One region of the Nonomuraea diastatica genome, then DNA from elsewhere that is predicted to be linked to it. Evidence: riboswitches for the same ligand, from Rfam matches in the RefSeq annotation. Region 1 holds a riboswitch; each other region holds the start of a gene.
What was found. A riboswitch is a leader RNA that binds a small molecule or an ion and turns the genes downstream of it on or off. The one in region 1 is predicted to bind cyclic di-AMP.

Region 1 (6,088 bases):
GCCATCCCGCCGCCGCTGCGTGGCATCGCCAAGTTCGACCCCCGCAAGCGGGCCAAGCTGGCCAGCGCGCCCATCGCGGCCCAACTGGAGAACGACAAGAAGTTTCGCGAGCTGGTCGCCGAGTCGGTGACCGCGGGCTGGCCTGAGCTGGTCTCCGCGCTCGCCGAGGGCAACGTGCCGCCCGCCGCCGACCCCGTGCTGGTGGCCGCGGCCGCCTATCTCACCCGCCCGCCCGGCTGGGCGGAGATGATCGAGACCGCCCGCTCCGACCTGGAGAAGTCGCTCGCGGCCGCCGAGGACTCCGAGCGCGAGCAGGTCGTCACCCGGTTGCGCGAGCAGCTCGCCGCGCAGAAGAACGCTGCCAAGGAGGAGGCCGACCGCCTGCGCGAGCAGGTCAAGGCCTCCCGCGCGGAGAACTCCGACCTGCGCCGCAGGCTCCACGACGCCCGCGAGCGGTCCAAGGCCGCGGTGCGTCGGGCCGAGGAGATGGAGCGGGCCGCCGAGGAGGCCAGGACGGCCGCCTCGGCCGCGGGCAGTGCGGGGGAGTCCGAGCTGCGGCGGCTGCGCGAGCGGCTGTCCGACGTGGAGAAGCAGCTCGAAGCCTCGCGCCGGGCCGCGCGCGAGGGTCGGAGCATCGAGGACGCCCGCATCAGGGTGCTGCTCGACGCGCTGCAGGACGCGTCGGCCGGGTTGCGCAGGGAGCTGGCTCTGCCCACCACGATCAGCCGGCCGGCCGATTCGGTCGCCGCGGTCACCGGCGAGCGGCCGGGGGTGCGCGTGCCCGCGCGGGCGCTCGCCGACGACGATCCGCAGCTCCTCGACCAACTCCTCGCGCTGCCGCAGATCCACCTGATCATCGACGGCTACAACGTCACGAAGACCGGCTACGGCACGCTCACCCTCGCCGACCAGCGCAACCGGCTGATGACCGGGCTGGGCGGGCTGGTGGCGCAGACCAGGGTCGAGGTGACCGCGGTGTTCGACGGGGCGGAGCTCAACGCCCCTGTGCAGGTCGTGGCGCCGCGCGGGGTACGGGTGCTGTTCAGCGCGCCCGGGGAGATCGCCGACGACCTGATCCGCCAACTCGTCCGCGCCGAGCCGCCCGGCCGCGCCATCGCCGTGGTGTCGTCGGACCGGGAGGTGGCCGAGTCCGTCAGGCGGATGGGAGCCAGACCCGTTTCCTCTGGCTTGCTGCTGCGCCGCCTGGGCCGGGCTTAAGTTACGAATTGGTATGTTTGGGTGAGACCTCACCCGCCACTTCTGTACTATTTCGCCCCAGTAAAAGATCCCCTGGGAGGCGACGCAGTGAGGTTTGGCCGGGTGCCGGTGGCCGTGGGTCTCGCGTTCGGGCTTGTGGTGTCCCCCATGGGGGCGGCGCTCGCTGATCCGAAGCCGACCATCGGGCAGGCCAAGGCCAAGCTCGACAAGCTCAACGACAAGGCCGACAAGGTCGTCGACCGCTACAACTCGGCGACCGAGCGCTACAAGAAGGCCAAGGGCACCTACGCGAAGCTGAACACGAGCTACAAGCGCAAACTCCGTACGGTCGCCGACCTGCGCACCCAGATCGCCGACATGGCCGCCACCGTCTACCGGGCCGGCGGCTACGCCACCTCCATGCCGGGGCTGGTCGGTGCCGACAACCCGCAGGGACGGCTGGCCGGGATGGCGCTGGCCGGGCAGATGGCCAAGGAGCGCTCGGAAAAGCTGGCCGCGTTCGACCGGGAGAACCGCGGGCTGAAGAAGGAGCGGGACAAGGCGCAGGGCGCGCTGCGGTCGGCCGACGAGGTCCGTGGCGAGGTCGAGAAGGAGCGCAAGGAGATCCTCGGTCTGATCGCCAAGCAGAAGAAGCTCCTGAGAAAGCTGGGCGCCTACAAGACCGGCGATCCGAACAGCACCGGCATCGAGTACACGGGACCCGCGTCGGGGAACGCCGCGGCGGTGCTGCGGTTCGCGTTCGCGCAGGTCGGCAAGCCGTACGTGTTCGGCGGGACGGGGCCGGGCGGCTACGACTGCTCGGGGCTGACCCAGGCGTCATGGCGGGCCGCGGGCGTGTCGCTGCCCAGGACGACGTGGGCGCAGTGGGCGTGGGGCGCCAGCCGCAAGGTGTCGCTGAACGCGCTCCAGCCGGGGGATCTCATCTTCAGCGAGGGCCTGGGGCACGTCAGCATTTATGCGGGCAACGGGAAGATCGTCCATGCGCCGCAGACGGGCGACGTGGTCAAGGTCGTCAGCCTCTCCGACTACGGACGCGGCCTCGTGGGCGCCGTCCGCCCGTAGTTCCCGCCCATTCTTCTACGACGCGCCATCGTTGCCGCCGTGCGGACGGTCCGCGATCACGGTGTGCTCTCCCTTGATCACCTTGGGTCCAGCGCATACGAGGCGGAATGTGACAAAGGCGACATCTGACCCCTGACAAGACCGGGGTGTCGCGAAGTGTGAGCAGGGTCACTTTTTGGTAACGACGCCCCATGTTCCAGCAGGGGTTCGGGAGTTTACTGAGGCCTTTGTCGATCTTTACAGCCTGACTCCGCTTTTGCCGATCCTTGACCGTTCGGCGTAGCTTCTGGCGTCGTCGCGGTGCACAAGCCATGGCGCCGCGAACCCGCATCGGTCCCTCCCGATGTGAAGACAGATGAAGATCCGCTGGTCATCGCCGCGATATCCCCATGACACCACCACTGAATCGGGCGATGACCTGCCGAATCCGTGCAGTCAGGAGGCACGGAACCGGGGACCCAGCGATCCCAGTTCCCCAGGGATCAGGGGTGAATCGGCGCGCCATCGCGCCGTAGGGCGACTTCCAGGCCCGAATCCGACAGCTAACCCGGTAGGCGTTCGTGGAAGACCCAAGGAGAAATCCTGTCTACCTCCCTGCACAACCCCCGTCTGTCCCGCCTTGCCCTGCGTGGCGTGGTGCTCACGATGACCGTGACGGCCGGAGGTCTCGTCCTCCATGCCCCCACGGCCTCCACGGCTCAGGCGGCGACGACGAGCGATACGGCCGGCCTCTCCTCGGTGAGGGCGGCCACGGCCGCCACCACTGCGAAGTCGGCCAAGGCCGCTCGGAAGCGAGCAGCCAAGATCGCTCGGCAGAAGGTGAAGGCCGGCAAGGCCATCGCCGTGGCCAAGAGCCAGATCGGTGACCCGTACCGTTACGGCGCCACAGGCCCTGGCTCGTTCGACTGCTCCGGCCTCGTCCAGTACGCCTGGAAGAAGGCCGGGGTGAAACTCCCGCGCGTGGCGAGCAGCCAGTTCGCCCGCACCAGGAACAAGGTCGCCTGGCGCAACCTCAAGCCCGGTGACCTCATGTTCTTCAACGGGCTCGGCCACGTGGGCATGTACGTCGGCAAGGGCAAGATGATCCATTCGCCGCGGACAGGCGAACGGGTGCGCATCGACAAGCTGGGCGGATGGCGCAAGTCGTCGTTCGTCGGCGCGGTCCGTCCCGGCCTCTGATGAAGCCCCGCCCGGGTCCCGGGAGATCTTCCGGGCCTGGGCGGGCTCCCGCGGAAGCGCGTCCTTCCCGTCGTAGGCGACCGGCCCCTCGATCGGGCCCCACGCCGATCGGGCCCCACTACGATCGGCCCCCACTACGATCGGCAGGGTGTCCGAGCAGGTGAGCCGACGAGCCGCGCTGGCCGCGCTCCTCCTCCTCGGCCTCGCCGCCGACGCCCCCGCTCCCGGATCACCCGTCTTCCCCGCAGAGGCCCGCGGCCTGTGGCCGGACGGCCAGGCCACCGCCCGCGGGGCACGTTCCTTCGTCACCGGCCACCGCGCCGCGCCCGCCACGCTCAGCGATCTCGCCCGCCGCGCCGACTCGGCGGGCCTGCGGGTCACGGCGGTGCTCGGCCGTCCGGTGCGGCCCGTGGTCATCGTTCCCGGCTCCGCGCAGGACGCGGCCCGGCTGGCCGGAGTGGAGCGGCTCGACGGGCTGGCGGCGGTGGCCGACGACGGCCGGGTGATCGTCGTCCCCGAGCCGTTCGGCAGGCTCACCTCCACCGGCAAGGATGTCGTCCTCACTCACGAGCTGACCCACGTCGCCGCGGGCACCGGCGGGCTGCCCGCCTGGCTCTACGAAGGCTTCGCCGACTACGTGGCCTACCGGGACGCCGGGCTGCCCGTGCGCACGGCCGCCGCCGAGCTGGCCGCCGAGGTGCGGGCCGGGCGCGTGCCGGCCGCGTTGCCGGGGCCTGAGGCCTTCGCCGCGGGCGGGCCTGACCCCGGACGCCTCGCGCTGGCGTACCAGGAGGCCTGGCTGGCGTGTCGGTTCCTCTCCCGCCGTTTCGGTGAGAGGAGCCTGGTGAGGCTCTACCGTGATGCGCAGGCGGCCGGCGTCGACGAGGCGCTCGCCGCGCTCGGGCTGTCCGTGGCCACGCTGACGGCACGGTGGCGCGCGTACGTGCGGGAGCAGCTCGCGTGAGTGGGGAGAAGGATGAGCGGACGGCGGGACGCGGACGGCCCATCTGAGGAGGCCGAGGCGAGCGGCGGCGAGGTGACCGCCGCAGGGCCCGGTGACGGCGTTCTCGCGGGCGCCGTCAGGGCGAAGGACCCCGCGCAGACGGACGACGGAGCGGCGGGGGCGTGGAGACGTCGCGAGCACCCGGCACGCGACCCGGAGGTGGACCCGGCGCACGACCCGGCGGTGGGCGCGGCCGAGCGCCGGTTCAGGCGGCAGGCGGCCGTGGTCTTGGCGGTGCTCGCGGCGGTGATTCTGGCCGTGGCCGCCTTCAGCACGCCGTGGCGGGTCCTGGCCGCCGGGCCGCCCGACCCGGCGCGCGACTTCACCGCCGCCGAGATCGCCAGGGCGCAGGCGTTCGACGCGGCCACGTCCCTGCCGAGCTATCTCGGGCTGGCGCTCACGCTGGCCTTCGCGGCCCTGCTCGTGGCCACCCCCTTCGGGGCGAAGGTGCTGGGCCGGCTGAAAGGCCCCTGGTGGTTGCGGGTGGTCCTCGGCGTGCTGGTCCTCACCGCGATCGTCGAGGCGGTCAGGTGGCCGCTCGGCGTCTGGTTCGAGACGCTGCTGCGCGACTACGGCCTGTCCACCCAGGACTGGGCGGGCTGGACCGCCGACCGGCTGAAGAGCCTCGGCGTGGAGGCCTTCCTGCTCTGCCTCATGCTGCTCGTCCTCGTGGGGCTGGCCCGCAGGGTGCGGCGCTGGTGGATCCCGGCGGCCGTGGGGGCGTGCGCGCTGACCGTGGTGATGTCGTTCCTCTATCCGGTGGTGTTCGAGCCGCTGTTCAACGACTTCACGTCCATGCCGCAGGGCTCGTTGCGCGACAATCTGCTGGACATGGCCGAGCGCGACGGCGTGCCGGTGCAGGACGTGCTGGTCGCCGACGCCTCGCGGCGCACGACGGCGCTCAACGCGTACGTGTCGGGCTTCGGCGCCACCCGCAGGATCGTCGTCTACGACACGCTGCTCAAGGCGCCGCAGCCCCAGGTCGAGCTGGTCGTCGCCCATGAGCTGGGCCACGCCGAGGCCGACGACGTGCTCTACGGAACGCTCGTCGGTGCCCTGGGGGCGGCGCTCGGCGCGGTCCTGCTGTTCGTGGTGTTCGGCGCGGTACGCCGGCGCGCCGGCGTCACCTCGATCGCCGATCCGCGCGCGGTCGGCGTGGTCATGGGCCTGATGACGCTGGGCTCGCTGATCATGGGCCCCGCCCAGAATGTGATCAGCCGCCACGTCGAGGCCAGGGCCGACGTGCACGCGCTCGACCTCACCCGGGATCCGGCCACGTTCATCGCCATGCAAAAACGGCTGGCAATTACCAATATTTCCGACTTGTCGCCGGATCCTGTGGAATATGTGCTTTATGCCTCCCATCCTTCCAGCCCTGAGCGCATCGCCCTGGCCCGCTCATGGGCCGAGCTGAACGGCGTCCCGGTGCCGTGACCCATGCGGACGTGCTCTTCGTCACGAACGACTTCCCGCCCCGGCCGGGCGGCATCCAGTCGTTCGTGCACGGGCTCGCGCTGCGCACGCCGGGCGTGACCGTCTACGCCCCCGCCTGGCCGGGATGCGCGGACTTCGACCGGCGCCAGCCGTACCGGATCGTGCGGCATCCCACGCGGCTCATGCTGCCGG
Region 2 (6,088 bases), on a different contig from region 1:
GCGTGCATGTGTGGTTGTCCGCGGCGGCGCTGGGGCGCCGCACGCCCGAGGAGGAGCGGTGGCGGCTGCCCGCCTATGAGCGGTACGAGCGCGAGGTGCGGCCCCAGGAGGCGGCCGACGTCGTGATCAGGGCCGATCATCCCGACCGGCCCGCGCTTCTCCTGTGACCTCTGGCGCTCGATCTTTCCGATGAGCCCGCCTGCGGGAACGGCCGGAGTGCAGGGCCCGCGCGCTCCAGGTCGCGCATCGAGCTGCCGGGATGAGGCCGGTGGTGGCCGCCGGCGGGCGGCCACCTGTCAGCGTGCTGTCGGGCGCTTGCCGTGGTTCGCCTTCTTCTTCTTGCGTGCCCTGCCCTTGCGTGCTCGCCTGGCCATATGCTCGCCTCCGGATGATCGGTGTTCTCCCAACGTCTCCCGCCCGCGCTGACCAGCGCAAGTGATCCGTACGGAACTAACATTCCCCAACAGCGCCGTGTCATAATTTGGTGGAATCTGTTGGAAGGAGCGGGCGTGCTCGCACAGCAGCGTCAGCAGACGATCCTCGAACGTGTGCGCAGCAACGGCGGCGTCCGGGTCGCCGACCTCGTACGCGAGCTCGGCGTCTCCGACATGACCATCCGCCGCGACCTCGAGGTGCTGGCCGAACGCGGTCTGCTGGAGAAGGTGCACGGCGGCGCGACCGCTCTCGGTCCCGGATCGACCGAGGAGCCGGGCTTCACCGCGAAGTCCGCCCGCCAGCAGCAGGAGAAAGAGGCCATCGCGCGGCACGCGGCCAGGCTGGTACGCCCCGGCACCGCCGTGGCGCTGTCGGCGGGCACCACCACGTGGGCGCTGGCCCACCACCTCATCGGCGTCCCCGAGCTGACCGTGATCACCAATTCGATCCCCGTCGCCGAGGTCTTCCACCGCAATCCGCGCGCCGACCGCACCGTCGTGCTGACCGGAGGCGTCCGTACGCCGTCCGACGCGCTGGTCGGCCCGGTGGCCGTGGCCGCGATCCGCCGCCTGCACGTGGACACGCTCTTCCTCGGCGTGCACGGGATGAGCGTGCGGGCCGGGTTCACCACGCCCAACCTGCTGGAGTCGGAGACCGACAGGGAGCTTGTGACGGCCGCGCACCGGCTGGTCGTCCCCGCCGACCACACGAAGTGGAACACGGTGGGCATCAGCACCATCGCCGAGCTGAGCGAGGCCGACATGGTCATCAGCGACGCGGGGCTGCCCGAGGACGCACGCACCGAACTGGCCGAGCGGGCCGGAGAACTGATCATCGCGGAGGGCACGCATTGAAGCGCACCGTCACCCATCTGGCCGACGGCCGAGAGCTGATCTACTTCGACCGGCGCGACGACGCCGACCGGAGCGCGATCGACCGGCGACCGCTGGAGCCCCGGCCGGTGGCGTCCGGGCTGCGCTACGATCCGCTGACCGAGGAGTGGATCGCGATGGCCGGGCACCGGCAGACGCGGACGTTCCTGCCGACGGGCACGTCCGCCGAGTGCCCGTTGTGCCCGTCGTCGGACACACGGGCGACAGAGATCCCGGCGTACGACTACGACGTGGCGGTGTTCGAGAACCGCTTCCCCTCTTTCTCCACGAATTTTGGGACTTATCACGATGTGGGCGGTCTGAGTGAGGCTCGTCCGGGAGTGGGGCGGTGCGAGGTGGTGTGCTTTACATCGGACCACTCGTCATCCTTCTCCAAGCTCTCCGACGCCCAGGTGCAGGTGGTCATGGAGGCGTGGGCCGACCGTACGGCCGAGTTGTCCGGGATCGAGGGTGTGGAGCAGGTATTCTGCTTCGAGAACCGGGGCGAGGAGATCGGCATCACGCTGGCGCATCCGCACGGCCAGATCTACGCCTACCCGTACGTCACGCCCAGGACGAAACTCCAGCTCGGCGCCGCGGCCCGCTACCAGGGCGCGGGCAACCTCTTCGCCGACGTGCTGGCCGCCGAACGTGCCGCCGGGACACGGGTGGTGGCCGGCAACGAGCTGTGGACGGCGTTCGTGCCGGCGGCCGCGCGCTGGCCGTTCGAGGTGCACGTGTATCCACACCGGCAGGTGCCGGACCTGGCGGCGCTCACGGAGGAGGAGCGTGCGGCGTTCGCCCCGCTCTACACCTCGGTGCTGCGGGCCTTCGACGGGTTGTTCGGGGTCGTGATGCCGTACATCTCGGCCTGGCACCAGGCCCCGGTGCGGCGGGGCCGCGAGCTCGCGCACCTGCATCTGGAGCTCTTCAGCATCCGGCGGGCGCCGAACAAGCTCAAGTATCTGGCGGGCTCGGAGTCCGCGATGGGCGCGTTCGTCAACGACGTGCTGCCGGAGGAGGCCGCGAGCATGCTCCGATCACAAGTAGATCAAGAATAGATTTCTAGTTAAGGTCGCATGAATCGTGATCTACCACTAATATCCCTTTATGCATCGGCCGTAACAACCGTTGCACCGCCTAATCCCGGGCGAGTTGCCCGGGAGCCGGGGACCCATCGCACCTGGGGTGAATCCACTTCGGTGGTAGGGAACGCAGCTCCCATACCCGAACCCGTCAGCTAACCCGGCCGGCAGAGGGAGAGGATCACCTACGTGGCGGCTTCGTCCCCCGCGAGTCTTGCCATCGGTCTCATCACCGCCGCCGCCGTCGTCGTCTCGGCGGCCCCGGCGTCCGCGGCCCCCAAACCCAAGGAGTCGGAGCTGCGCGCGCAGCTCAAGCAGCTCAACAACAAGGTCGACAAGCTGATCGAGGCGTACAACCTCAAGCGCGTCGAGCTGGCCAAGGCGCAGAAGTCCGCCAAGGCGGCCAAAGCCCGGCTGGCCACCGCCGAGGAGGCGGTGACGACGGCCGAGAAGCGGGTCGCCGAGATAGCCCGTCTGCGCTACCAGAACGGCAACCCTGGGGTGCCCGCGTTCATGTTGCCCGAGAACAGTGGCGGCGCCGCGGTGCTCAACCAGGTCACCGCCGAGCAGCAGGCGTTCGTGCAGGGCGTGGCCAAGGCGCGCGACGAGAAGAAGAAGGCCGCCGTGGAGGCCGCCGAACTCGCCGACAAGATCCGCAAGGACGCGGCCGAGGTCGCCGGCCGGCGCGACGAGGCCGAAGACGTCATCGACGACATCCAGAAGAAGCTCCAGGACCTGGTGCCGTTCGGCACCAACCGCAGGGCCGACGGCGGCTGGGCGCCCGAACTGCCTTCCGGCTCCGACAACATCACCCCGCGCACCCGGCTGATGAAGGAGCAGATCAGCAAGAACTTCGCGCTGCCCTTCACCGTCGGCTGCTTCCGCTCGGGCTCCAGCGGCGAGCACCCCCTGGGCCGGGCCTGTGACTTCATGATGAGCACGGGAGGCTCGATGCCCTCAGCCGCCAACCTCGCCCTGGGCGACCGCATCGCGGAGTGGGCCATCAAGAACCAGAGCAAGCTGGGCGTCAAATACGTGATCTGGAAGCAGCGCATCAACCACGGCTCGGGCTGGAGCACGATGTCCGACCGCGGCAGCATCACCGAGAACCACTACGACCACGTGCACGTCTCGATGAACTGAACGTAGGGGCGGGCCGCGTACGTAACCAGATCTGACATCATGCCGACATGGCGCGCTGGATCCGTCTCTACTCCGCGGAAGAGGACATCTGGTCCCATTACGAGCTTGATGATGAGGAATGGGCCGTACGGCAAGTCGACCTGCACGGCCCCGAACAGCAGCCGATAACCGCGACAGCCCTCGAGGAGGTTCTCCGTCTCCGAGACCAGGAGAACCTTGCCGCCCTCCAGTCCTACGAGCGCCGCTATGGCGTCCTGGCAGAGGGCAGCCTCGACGGGTGGCGGGATGCAGCTCAAGCCGCCGGGATCACCCGCCAGGAGTTCGAGGCGGTCTGGATCCGGGCCAGACAGCACCTCGCCCAGCCTGAACCCACCGTTGCGAACTCCGCCGCGCTGGCCCATGCCCTGAACGATGCCGCCGAGCCACCGCTGCGCCCAGTGCCGGACCAGGTCGCCGAGCTGCTGAAGTCGCTGAACTGCCCGCCCAGGCTGGCGGCCCACCTCCGTCTCGTCCATGACGTCGCCTGGCAGATCACCGACTGGGTCCGGCAACGGCACCCCCACCTTGACTTCGACCGGCAGGCCGTGCTCTTCGGCGCCGCGACCCACGACATCGGCAAGTCCCTGCGCATCGCCGAACTCTCAGGCCCCGGCTCGACCCACGAAGCGGCCGGCAGGGACCTGCTGCTCCAGCATGGGTTCGATGACGCGCTCGCCCGTTTCGCGGCCACACACGCGTCCTGGACGGACATCGACATCACCCTCGAGGACCTGCTGGTGAGCCTGGCCGACAAGGTCTGGAAGAACAGGCGTGTCCCGGACCTCGAAGACCTCGTCGTGACCCGCCTGGCCCAGGCGAGCGGTCAGCAACCATGGGAGGAATACGCCGCTCTCGACGAACTCCTCACCCACATCGGCGACACCGCCGATCAGCGGCTGACCTTCCAGAGCGCCTACCCCATCCACGGCTGAGACGCACAACCAGAGCCGCCGGGCGTCAGCCTGTCAACCGCAGCGGGTTGACCAGGTCGGCGTAGATGAGCAGGCCCGCCATGATCATCATGACGATCGCGATCGCGTAGGTCAGCGGCAGCACCTTCGCGATGTCCACGTAGCCGGGCTCGGGCCGGCGCAGGATCTTGGCGTAGGCCCGCTTGATGCCCTCCCACAGGCCACCGGCGACGTGCCCGCCGTCGAGGGGCAGCAGCGGGATGAGGTTGAACATGCCGATCGCGAGGTTGAACCCGGCCAGCAGGTTGACGAAGATGGCGATCTTCTTCTCGTTGGACAGGTCGGAGGCGAGGATCTCGCCGCCCATGCGGCCGGCGCCGACGACGCCGACCGGGCCTTCGGGGTCGCGCTCCTCGCCGGAGAAGGCGGCGTGCCAGACGCCGACCATCTTCTCCGGCAGGTTGAGCAGCGAGGTCGCGACCCTGCCCGTCAGCTCGCCCATGTAGCCGATGACCTGACCGAGGTTCTGCTGCTGCATGACCTCGGTGGGCAGCACGCCGAGGAAGCCGACGTTCCTGTCGATCTTCTCCGGGTCTTCGAGGTTGGGCCGGTCCTGGGCGATGAGCGTGACGTTGAGCGTCATCGGCTTGCCGTCGCGGACGATGCCGAGCTGCGCGGCGCCCGGTCCGTGGGAGCGGATCAGGTGGGTGGCGGCGGTCCAGTCGCCGATCTTCTTGCCGTCGAGGGAGACCAGGCGGTCGCCGGGCTTCAGGCCGGCCTGGGCGGCGGGGGTCGGCTTGTCGGTGGGCTTGCACGTGGTGCGCTGCTCCGCGACGGGGATCACGCACGTGTTGGTCTCGGGCGAGACGATCGGGGCCCACGTGGGCAGGCCGATGCCGACCAGCAGGATGCTGAAGAAGACGAAGGCCAGCACGAAGTTCATCGCCGGGCCGCCGGACATGATGATGACCTTCTGCCACCACTTCTTGCGGTAGAAGACGCGGTCTTCGTCGCCCGGCCGCACCTCTTCCAGGGCGGCGTCGCGGGCGGACTCGATGAGCCCCTGGAACGGCCCCGTCGCGGTGCTCCTGGCCTTGGAGGGGTCGTCACCGGGCCGCGGCGGAAGCATGCCGATCATGCGGATGTAGCCGCCGAGCGGGATCCACTTGATGCCGTATTCGGTCTCGCCCTTCCGCCGTGACCAGGCCGTCGAGCCGAAACCCACCATGTATTGGGTCACCCGCACGCCGAAGATCTTGGCCGGCACCAGGTGACCGAGCTCATGCAGCGCGATGGAGAACATCAACCCGAGGAGGAAAAGGACGATCCCCACGAGATAGAGCCAGTTCATTGAGTCGCGCTCCACGGCAGACGGCAGGACCGGCGAAAAACCGCCAACCCAAGGGTAGTCGAATCTACCGCGCGGTACGGCTTGCCCACCTTTTGGAACGCATTGACAGTACGCGATCAAACGATCACCCTAAGAGACGATGAAGGGGGGTCCTTGATCCGCATACTGATCGCAGAGCACCTGCCGTTGGTGCGCCGTGGCCTGCTGGCCATCCTTGGAGCCGAGCCCGACCTGCGGGTCGTGGCGCAGGCA
Region 3 (6,088 bases), on a different contig from region 1:
CGGGAGACGGCGGCCGTCACCAGCTCGGGCTCCGGCTTGAGGCGGTGCTGGAACGGCGTGAACATCGAGGCGAAGATCGCGGCCAGGTAGGTGCCGGGGTCGCGCCGCCATGCGGGCCAGGACGCGAGCGCGATCGAACCCCTCAGCTGGGAGAGGACGAGGTCTCTGTCGATCGCGTCGTCGAGGGACACGGTCTCGAGTGCCGACAGGCGGTCGTGCCAGCGGACCTCCTCCTGCTCGCGGGCGGTCCAGGCGGTGGCGGTGAAATCGCCGAGGGTGTGATCGTAGCCGTCCGCCCCCAATGTGCTGGCGATGACGGGACGGTCGGAAAAGTACCACTTGAGAAACTCGTCCACCGATGCACCATATCCTGATGAAATGCCCCTGCAGATCACCGGCGCGCTAGGCGACCCTGACCTGATCCGCCTCCCCTGGGAGGTGCCCCTCCAAGACTGGCCGCAGCATCACCTGGTCGATCTGCCCCGCGGCATCTCGCGCCACGTGGTGCGGTTCGCCAGGCTGTCCGGCAAGGTGTACGCGATCAAGGAGATCAGCGAGCGGTACGCCAAGCGCGAATACCAGTTGTTGTGGGACCTCGCCCGGCTCGACGCCCCCTCCGTGGAGCCCGTCGCGTACGTCACCGGCCGCGAGAACGGGCTCGACGCGGCACTGATCACCAGGCACCTGCAGTTCTCCCTCCCCTACCGCGCGGTCATGTCGGGCACCCTGCGCCCCGACACGCTCACCCGCCTGCTGGACGCGCTGGCCGTGCTGCTGGTCCGGCTGCACCTGAACGGCTTCTACTGGGGCGACTGCTCGCTGTCCAACACGTTGTTCCGCAGGGACGCGGGGGCGTTCGCGGCCTACCTCGTGGACGCCGAGACCGGCGAGATGCACCCGATGATCAGCGAGGGGCAGCGGCGCGGCGACATCGACGTGGCGCACACGAACATCTTCGGCGAGATGCTCGACCTGGAGGCCGGCGGACTGCTGCACCCGTCGATCGACCCCATGGACACCGCCGAGGACATCGTCGCCCGCTACCACCGCCTGTGGGACGAGATCACCCAGAGCGAGATCATCGAGGAGGTCGACTGGCACCGGGTGGAGCAGCGGATCAGACGGCTCAACCTGCTCGGCTTCGACGTGGCCGAGATGATGGTGCGGCGCAAGGTCGGCACCGGCCGGCTGATCGTGCGGCCCAAGGTCGTGGACGCGGGGCACCACCAGCGGCGGCTGCTCAGGCTGACCGGGCTCGATGTGGAGGAGAACCAGGCGCGGCGGCTGCTCAACGACCTCGACGGTTTCAGGGTCGCCAAGGGCCTGCGGCACGAGGACGAGGCCATCGTGGCGCACCGGTGGCTGGCGGAGGTGTTCCAGCCCACGGTCGAGGCGATCCCGGCCGAGCTGCGCGGGAAGCTGGAGCCCGCGCAGCTCTTCCACGAGATCCTCGACCATCGCTGGTTCCTGTCGGAGACGGCGAACGCCGACGTGGGGCTGGCCACGGCCGTGACGTCGTACGTGGACAACGTGCTCGTGCACAAGCCCGACGAGAAGGCGCTGCTCCCCGACGAGGACGCCCAGCCGGTCTCCGGCCAGTAGCCCCGGCCGGCTCCGGCGACATGCCCCAACCGGGCTCTGGTGAGAAGCCCCGGCCGGGCCCCGGCGAGGCGGCTCAGTAGGCGACGGTGATGCGGCTGCGCGGGTGGGCGTTCTGCTCCACCTCGTCGGCGATCGCGATCGCGAGGTCCTCGGCGCTGATGGCGCTGCGGCCCTGCTCGTCGGTCAGCAGCGTGTCGCCGCCGACGCGGAAGGCGCCCGTACGCTCGCCCGGCGCGAGCTCCGCAGCCGGCGAGACGTAGGTCCAGTCGAGGTCCGTGACCTCCCGGTAGAGCTCGAGCGCGGCACGAGCGGCCAGCGCCTCCTTTTTCAGCCCCTCGGGAAAGCCGGGCGTGTCGACCAGGTCGACGCCGGGCGAGACCTGGAGGCTGCCCGCGCCGCCCATGACGATGAGCCGGCGCACCCCGGCCGCGCGCACACCGTCGATGAGGGCGCGGTTGGCGGCGAGGAAGGGCGGCCCCGGCTCGGTGCCGTCGCGCGGCGGCGCGATGGCGGAGATGACGGCGTCGTGGCCCTTGGCCAGCGTGGCGGCGTCGTGGACGTCGCCCTTGACGGGCCCGCTGCGGCTGAGGCCGGTCACCTCGTGCCCGCGGCCGGTCAGTTCAGCGGCGATGCGCTGACCGAGCATGCCGGTCGCGCCGAATAGAAGGATCTTCATGGCGCCACGATATCGATCGGATACTGGTTACTTCACCGTGCTATAAGTACCTTGTGGATACCGGTGATGTCTTCGACCCGAATTGCCCGACGCGGGTGGTCCTCGACCGGATCGGCGACAAATGGTCGGTGCTGGTGCTGCTCTGCCTCGCCGACGGGCCGATGCGCTTCACCCGGCTGCGCTCGCGGATCGGCGGGGTCACGCCCAAGGTGCTGACGCAGACGTTGCGGACCATGGAGCAGGACGGGCTGATCACGCGCGAGGTGTTCGCGGAGGTGCCGCCGCGGGTGGAGTACGCGCTGACCGACCTCGGCCGTTCCCTGCACGACCCCATCTCGGCGGTGGCCACGTGGGCCGAGACCCACGTGGCCGAGATCCTCCGGCGGCGGGAGCGGTCCGCGTAGTCAGGCGCCGGTCAGCTTGGCGATCTCGCGGGCGATCTCCGGCCAGAGCGGCTCGGGCAGGTCGTGGCCCATGCCCGGATAGGTCACCAGCCGGGCGCCGGGAATGGCCGCCGCCGTGGCCCGGCCGCCTTCGACCGGGATGAGCGGATCGTCCTCCCCGTGCAGCACCAGCGCCGGCATCGTCAGGCTCGCCAGCAGGTCCGTACGGTCGCCCGAAGCCATGATCGCGGCCAGCTGCCGGCCCGTGCCCGCCGGGTCGAAGCAGCGGTCGAACGCGCGCCCCGCCCTCTGGACGACCCTCGCCCGGTCCATCGCGTAACCGGGCGAGCCGATCACCGTATACGTCTCCAGCGCCTGCGCCATGACGGCCGCGCGGTCGGCGGCGGGGCGGGCGGTCAGGGCCGCGAACGCGGACTCCGTCGGCGGAGCGACCGTGGGGCCGGGCGTCGACATGATCGAGGTCAGGGTCAGCACCCGTGCCGGATACCGGATGGCCAGGGACTGGGCGATCATCCCGCCCATGGAGGCGCCGGCCACGTGGGCGGCCGGCCAGCCGATGGCGTCCATGAAGCCCGCGGTGTCGTCGGCCAGGTCGTCCAGCAGGTACGCCGAAGGCGCCCCCGTCGTGGGAGCGCCCTGGTCGTGGAGGTGAGTCGACAGGCCCGCGTCGCGGTTGTCGAACCGGACGACGTGGTGTCCCTGCTCCACCAGGAGCTCGCAGAACCCGTCGTCCCAGTGGGTGAGCTGTGCGCCGAGCCCCATGATGAGGAGCAGGGGCCGTCCGTCGGGGGAGCCGATGCTTTCGTAGGCGATGTCGATGCCGTTCGCGGCTACGCGGAGGGTCACGGGGGCCAGAATGTCATTCTGGTGCCGCGTTCGTAAAGTCAGCCTCGCCGGGCGTAGGCGCCGGTGGAGAAGGGCACCGGCCGCCCCTTCTTGCCCAGGCCGTCACCCCACTTGGTGATGACGTAGTCGATCTCGATGTGCCCCTTGCCGCCGTTACCGTCGATCATCAGCGAGTCGCGGTTGAAGGTGCCCCCGGTCAGGTCGGCGAACGTCTTGGCGTCGAGATCCAGCATGATGCCGCGGCTGGACGGCTCCCCGGGCCCTCGGTCCCCGACGAAGAAGGGCATCTTCTTGCCCTTGTAGATCACGTACCCCTCGGTCAGCAGCGGCCAGCTCGGGCTGGCGGCCATGCCCTTCTGCATCGGCTTGCCGCTGGCGGGCAGGCCGGTGTCGCCGGCCCTGCCCGAGCCGTCGTCCCAGAAGTACGACGCCGTGGTGGAGCCCTTGAACAGGACCTTCTCTTCGGCGCCCGGATCGGCGTGTGCCGCGGTGCAGACGACGCTCATCGAGCTGACGGTGGAGGCGGTGAGCAGGGCGAGGGAACGCAGGCCAAAACGGGGAGACATGAAATGTGGAGTCCTTCGCGAGGGGACGAGGGGGAGGCACGCCGGCAAGCAGGCACGGCGCTGCGGCACGCCCGAGCGACTACATCGGGCGAGAGAAAGAACCTGGGGAAGGAGGGCCGCTCAGGCGGCCGGCACTACGCGATTCGGGGGTACGACGCGGTGATACATGCGTTATGTCCTCTCCATCACACCTACCGGGTTAGCTGACGGGTTCGGGCGTGGAGATGCCCTACCGGCACGCGGCCGGATTCACCCCAGTGAGGGTGGGTCCCCGGTTCCCGATCGAGTCGGGATTCGGCGCCAGCCGGAGGCCCTCTCTTGGGTAAGGGCCAGGTCACCGGCTGGTAATGGCGGCAACTCTAGCAGCGAATCGGACATACGCAAACGATTCGCCATCAACCGGGCAAAGATCTACCTAGCGCGGGAATACGAAAGGGGGTACGGCATGCCGTACCCCCTCAGTTCCTTCCGGCTCAGCCGCCGCTCTTGCGCCTGAACGATCTCTTACTCGCAGCCGGGCCGTGCGTCCCGTGAATCTTCGATGGGTCGACGCCCCTGCCACCAGCGCCGGAGCCCGCGTGCTGGTTGCGCTTGCGCTCCAGTGCTTCGCGGAACTTGCGCTTCATCTCGTCCTCGGGAGTTTCGCTGACTTCCGGCTCCGGTGATTCCGCCATGAGGACCTCCATGGTGTTGGGGACAACGACAGCTTCGCACGGCGTCGCTTTCGACGCGAAACCGACCTCGCCCTGTCACCCGTCGCGGGTGAACGCCAGCAGCCGGAACACCGGGTCCGGCCCGTCCCGCCCCTGCCCGTGACCCACGAACGTGGCCTCGCCGGCCTGCCGCAGACCGTGCCGGGACGCCTCCGCCACGACCAGCTCCGGGGCGTCGGCGGGATGCCGCCGGCCTCCAGGCCCGTGGGCGGCCCGCTTGTCGACCGTCGTGACGTACACCCCGCCTGGCCGCACCACGCGCGCGGCCTCGGCGATCACGGGACGGGCGTCGTCGAGCAGGTGCAGCAGCCAGATCGTGGTGACCGCGTCGACCGCCCCGTCGCGTACGGGCAACGCGCAGCCGTCACCCAGGGTTACGCGCACGCGCCCTGCGGCGACCCGCGCCATGCCGGCGGAGGCGTCCACGCCGAGCACCCGCAGGCCGCGCCCGGCCAGTTCCCTGGTCACCAGCCCGGTGCCGCACGCGACGTCGAGCAGCGTGCCCCCGGGCAGCAGCCCGCGCACGGCCTCGGCGGCGGCCTCGGCCCGCGGCAGACCGCCACGGGTCTCGTCGTAATGTGCGGCTTCGAGGTCGTAGTCGAGCACGACGGAAGCGTACGCCCGCCGGGTAAAGGGAGACCGTTCGGTTGCTGGTGTTGTGTTGGAGTGGCCCAGGAAATACACCCCGCATGTTGGTCGACGCCCCGAATGCCACGATGGACGTGCCGCGATGAACGTGCTCGGTCATGACCTGGCGATGGATCTGGGTGCCGCGAGCACCCGGATCTACGTCAAGGGCAAAGGCATCGTGCTCGACGAGCCCTCCGCCGTCATGCTGGACAGCCGCACGGGCCGGGTCGTCGGATACGGCACCGAGGCCGCGCAGGGCGCGCGGGGAGAGACACGCTGGCCGGTCAGCGGCGGCCTCCCGGTCGACGACGAGCTCGCCCGGCACCTGATCAGATACTTCCTGCGCAAGGTGCACGGGCATCCGTTCTCCAGGCCGCGCGTCGTGCTGGCGCTCCCGAACAACTCCACCCCGATCGAACGTGCGGCGCTGCGCGACATCGCGTTCGAGACGGAGGCCCGGCAGATCCTGCTGATCCCGCACGCGCTGGCGGCGGCGCTGGGCGTGGGCCTGCCGGTCAAGGACTGCGCCGGGCGCATGGTGATCGACATCGGGCGCGACACCACCCGGATCGCCGTGCTCTCCCACGGCTCCGTGATCGCGGCCGCCACGGTCCCCGGCGGAGGCGAGGGCATGAACCGGGCCATCATCCG

Region 2: it holds a riboswitch for cyclic di-AMP, as region 1 does, so the genes downstream of both, E1294_RS40640 (coiled-coil domain-containing protein) here and E1294_RS27410 (C40 family peptidase) in region 1, are expected to answer to the same signal.
Region 3: it holds a riboswitch for cyclic di-AMP, as region 1 does, so the genes downstream of both, E1294_RS34610 (hypothetical protein) here and E1294_RS27410 (C40 family peptidase) in region 1, are expected to answer to the same signal.

Annotation. Positions count from the first base shown of each region.
Region 1 covers NZ_SMKP01000084.1:30,389-36,476, forward strand. Annotated here, with positions in the region: gene E1294_RS27400 (NYN domain-containing protein) at 1-1,218, shown strand, start outside; gene E1294_RS27405 (C40 family peptidase) at 1,321-2,280, shown strand; cyclic di-AMP (ydaO/yuaA leader) riboswitch at 2,690-2,852, shown strand; gene E1294_RS27410 (C40 family peptidase) at 2,914-3,459, shown strand; gene E1294_RS27415 (hypothetical protein) at 3,608-4,423, shown strand; gene E1294_RS27420 (M48 family metallopeptidase) at 4,436-5,896, shown strand; gene E1294_RS27425 (glycosyltransferase family 4 protein) at 5,863-6,088, shown strand, end outside.
Region 2 covers NZ_SMKP01000172.1:3,366-9,453, reverse strand. Annotated here, with positions in the region: gene E1294_RS40655 (nucleoside/nucleotide kinase family protein) at 1-167, shown strand, start outside; gene E1294_RS58465 (50S ribosomal protein bL37) at 297-374, opposite strand; gene E1294_RS40650 (DeoR/GlpR family DNA-binding transcription regulator) at 510-1,289, shown strand; gene galT (galactose-1-phosphate uridylyltransferase) at 1,286-2,368, shown strand; cyclic di-AMP (ydaO/yuaA leader) riboswitch at 2,435-2,576, shown strand; gene E1294_RS40640 (coiled-coil domain-containing protein) at 2,582-3,535, shown strand; gene E1294_RS55015 (HD domain-containing protein) at 3,583-4,506, shown strand; gene E1294_RS40625 (M50 family metallopeptidase) at 4,532-5,836, opposite strand; gene E1294_RS40620 (response regulator transcription factor) at 5,990-6,088, shown strand, end outside.
Region 3 covers NZ_SMKP01000126.1:14,044-20,131, forward strand. Annotated here, with positions in the region: gene E1294_RS34585 (DUF885 domain-containing protein) at 1-356, opposite strand, end outside; gene E1294_RS34590 (DUF4032 domain-containing protein) at 379-1,602, shown strand; gene E1294_RS34595 (NAD(P)-dependent oxidoreductase) at 1,676-2,278, opposite strand; gene E1294_RS34600 (winged helix-turn-helix transcriptional regulator) at 2,332-2,682, shown strand; gene E1294_RS34605 (alpha/beta fold hydrolase) at 2,683-3,528, opposite strand; gene E1294_RS34610 (hypothetical protein) at 3,567-4,094, opposite strand; cyclic di-AMP (ydaO/yuaA leader) riboswitch at 4,268-4,404, opposite strand; gene E1294_RS34615 (DUF5302 domain-containing protein) at 4,568-4,768, opposite strand; gene E1294_RS34620 (class I SAM-dependent methyltransferase) at 4,844-5,413, opposite strand; gene E1294_RS34625 (rod shape-determining protein) at 5,538-6,088, shown strand, end outside.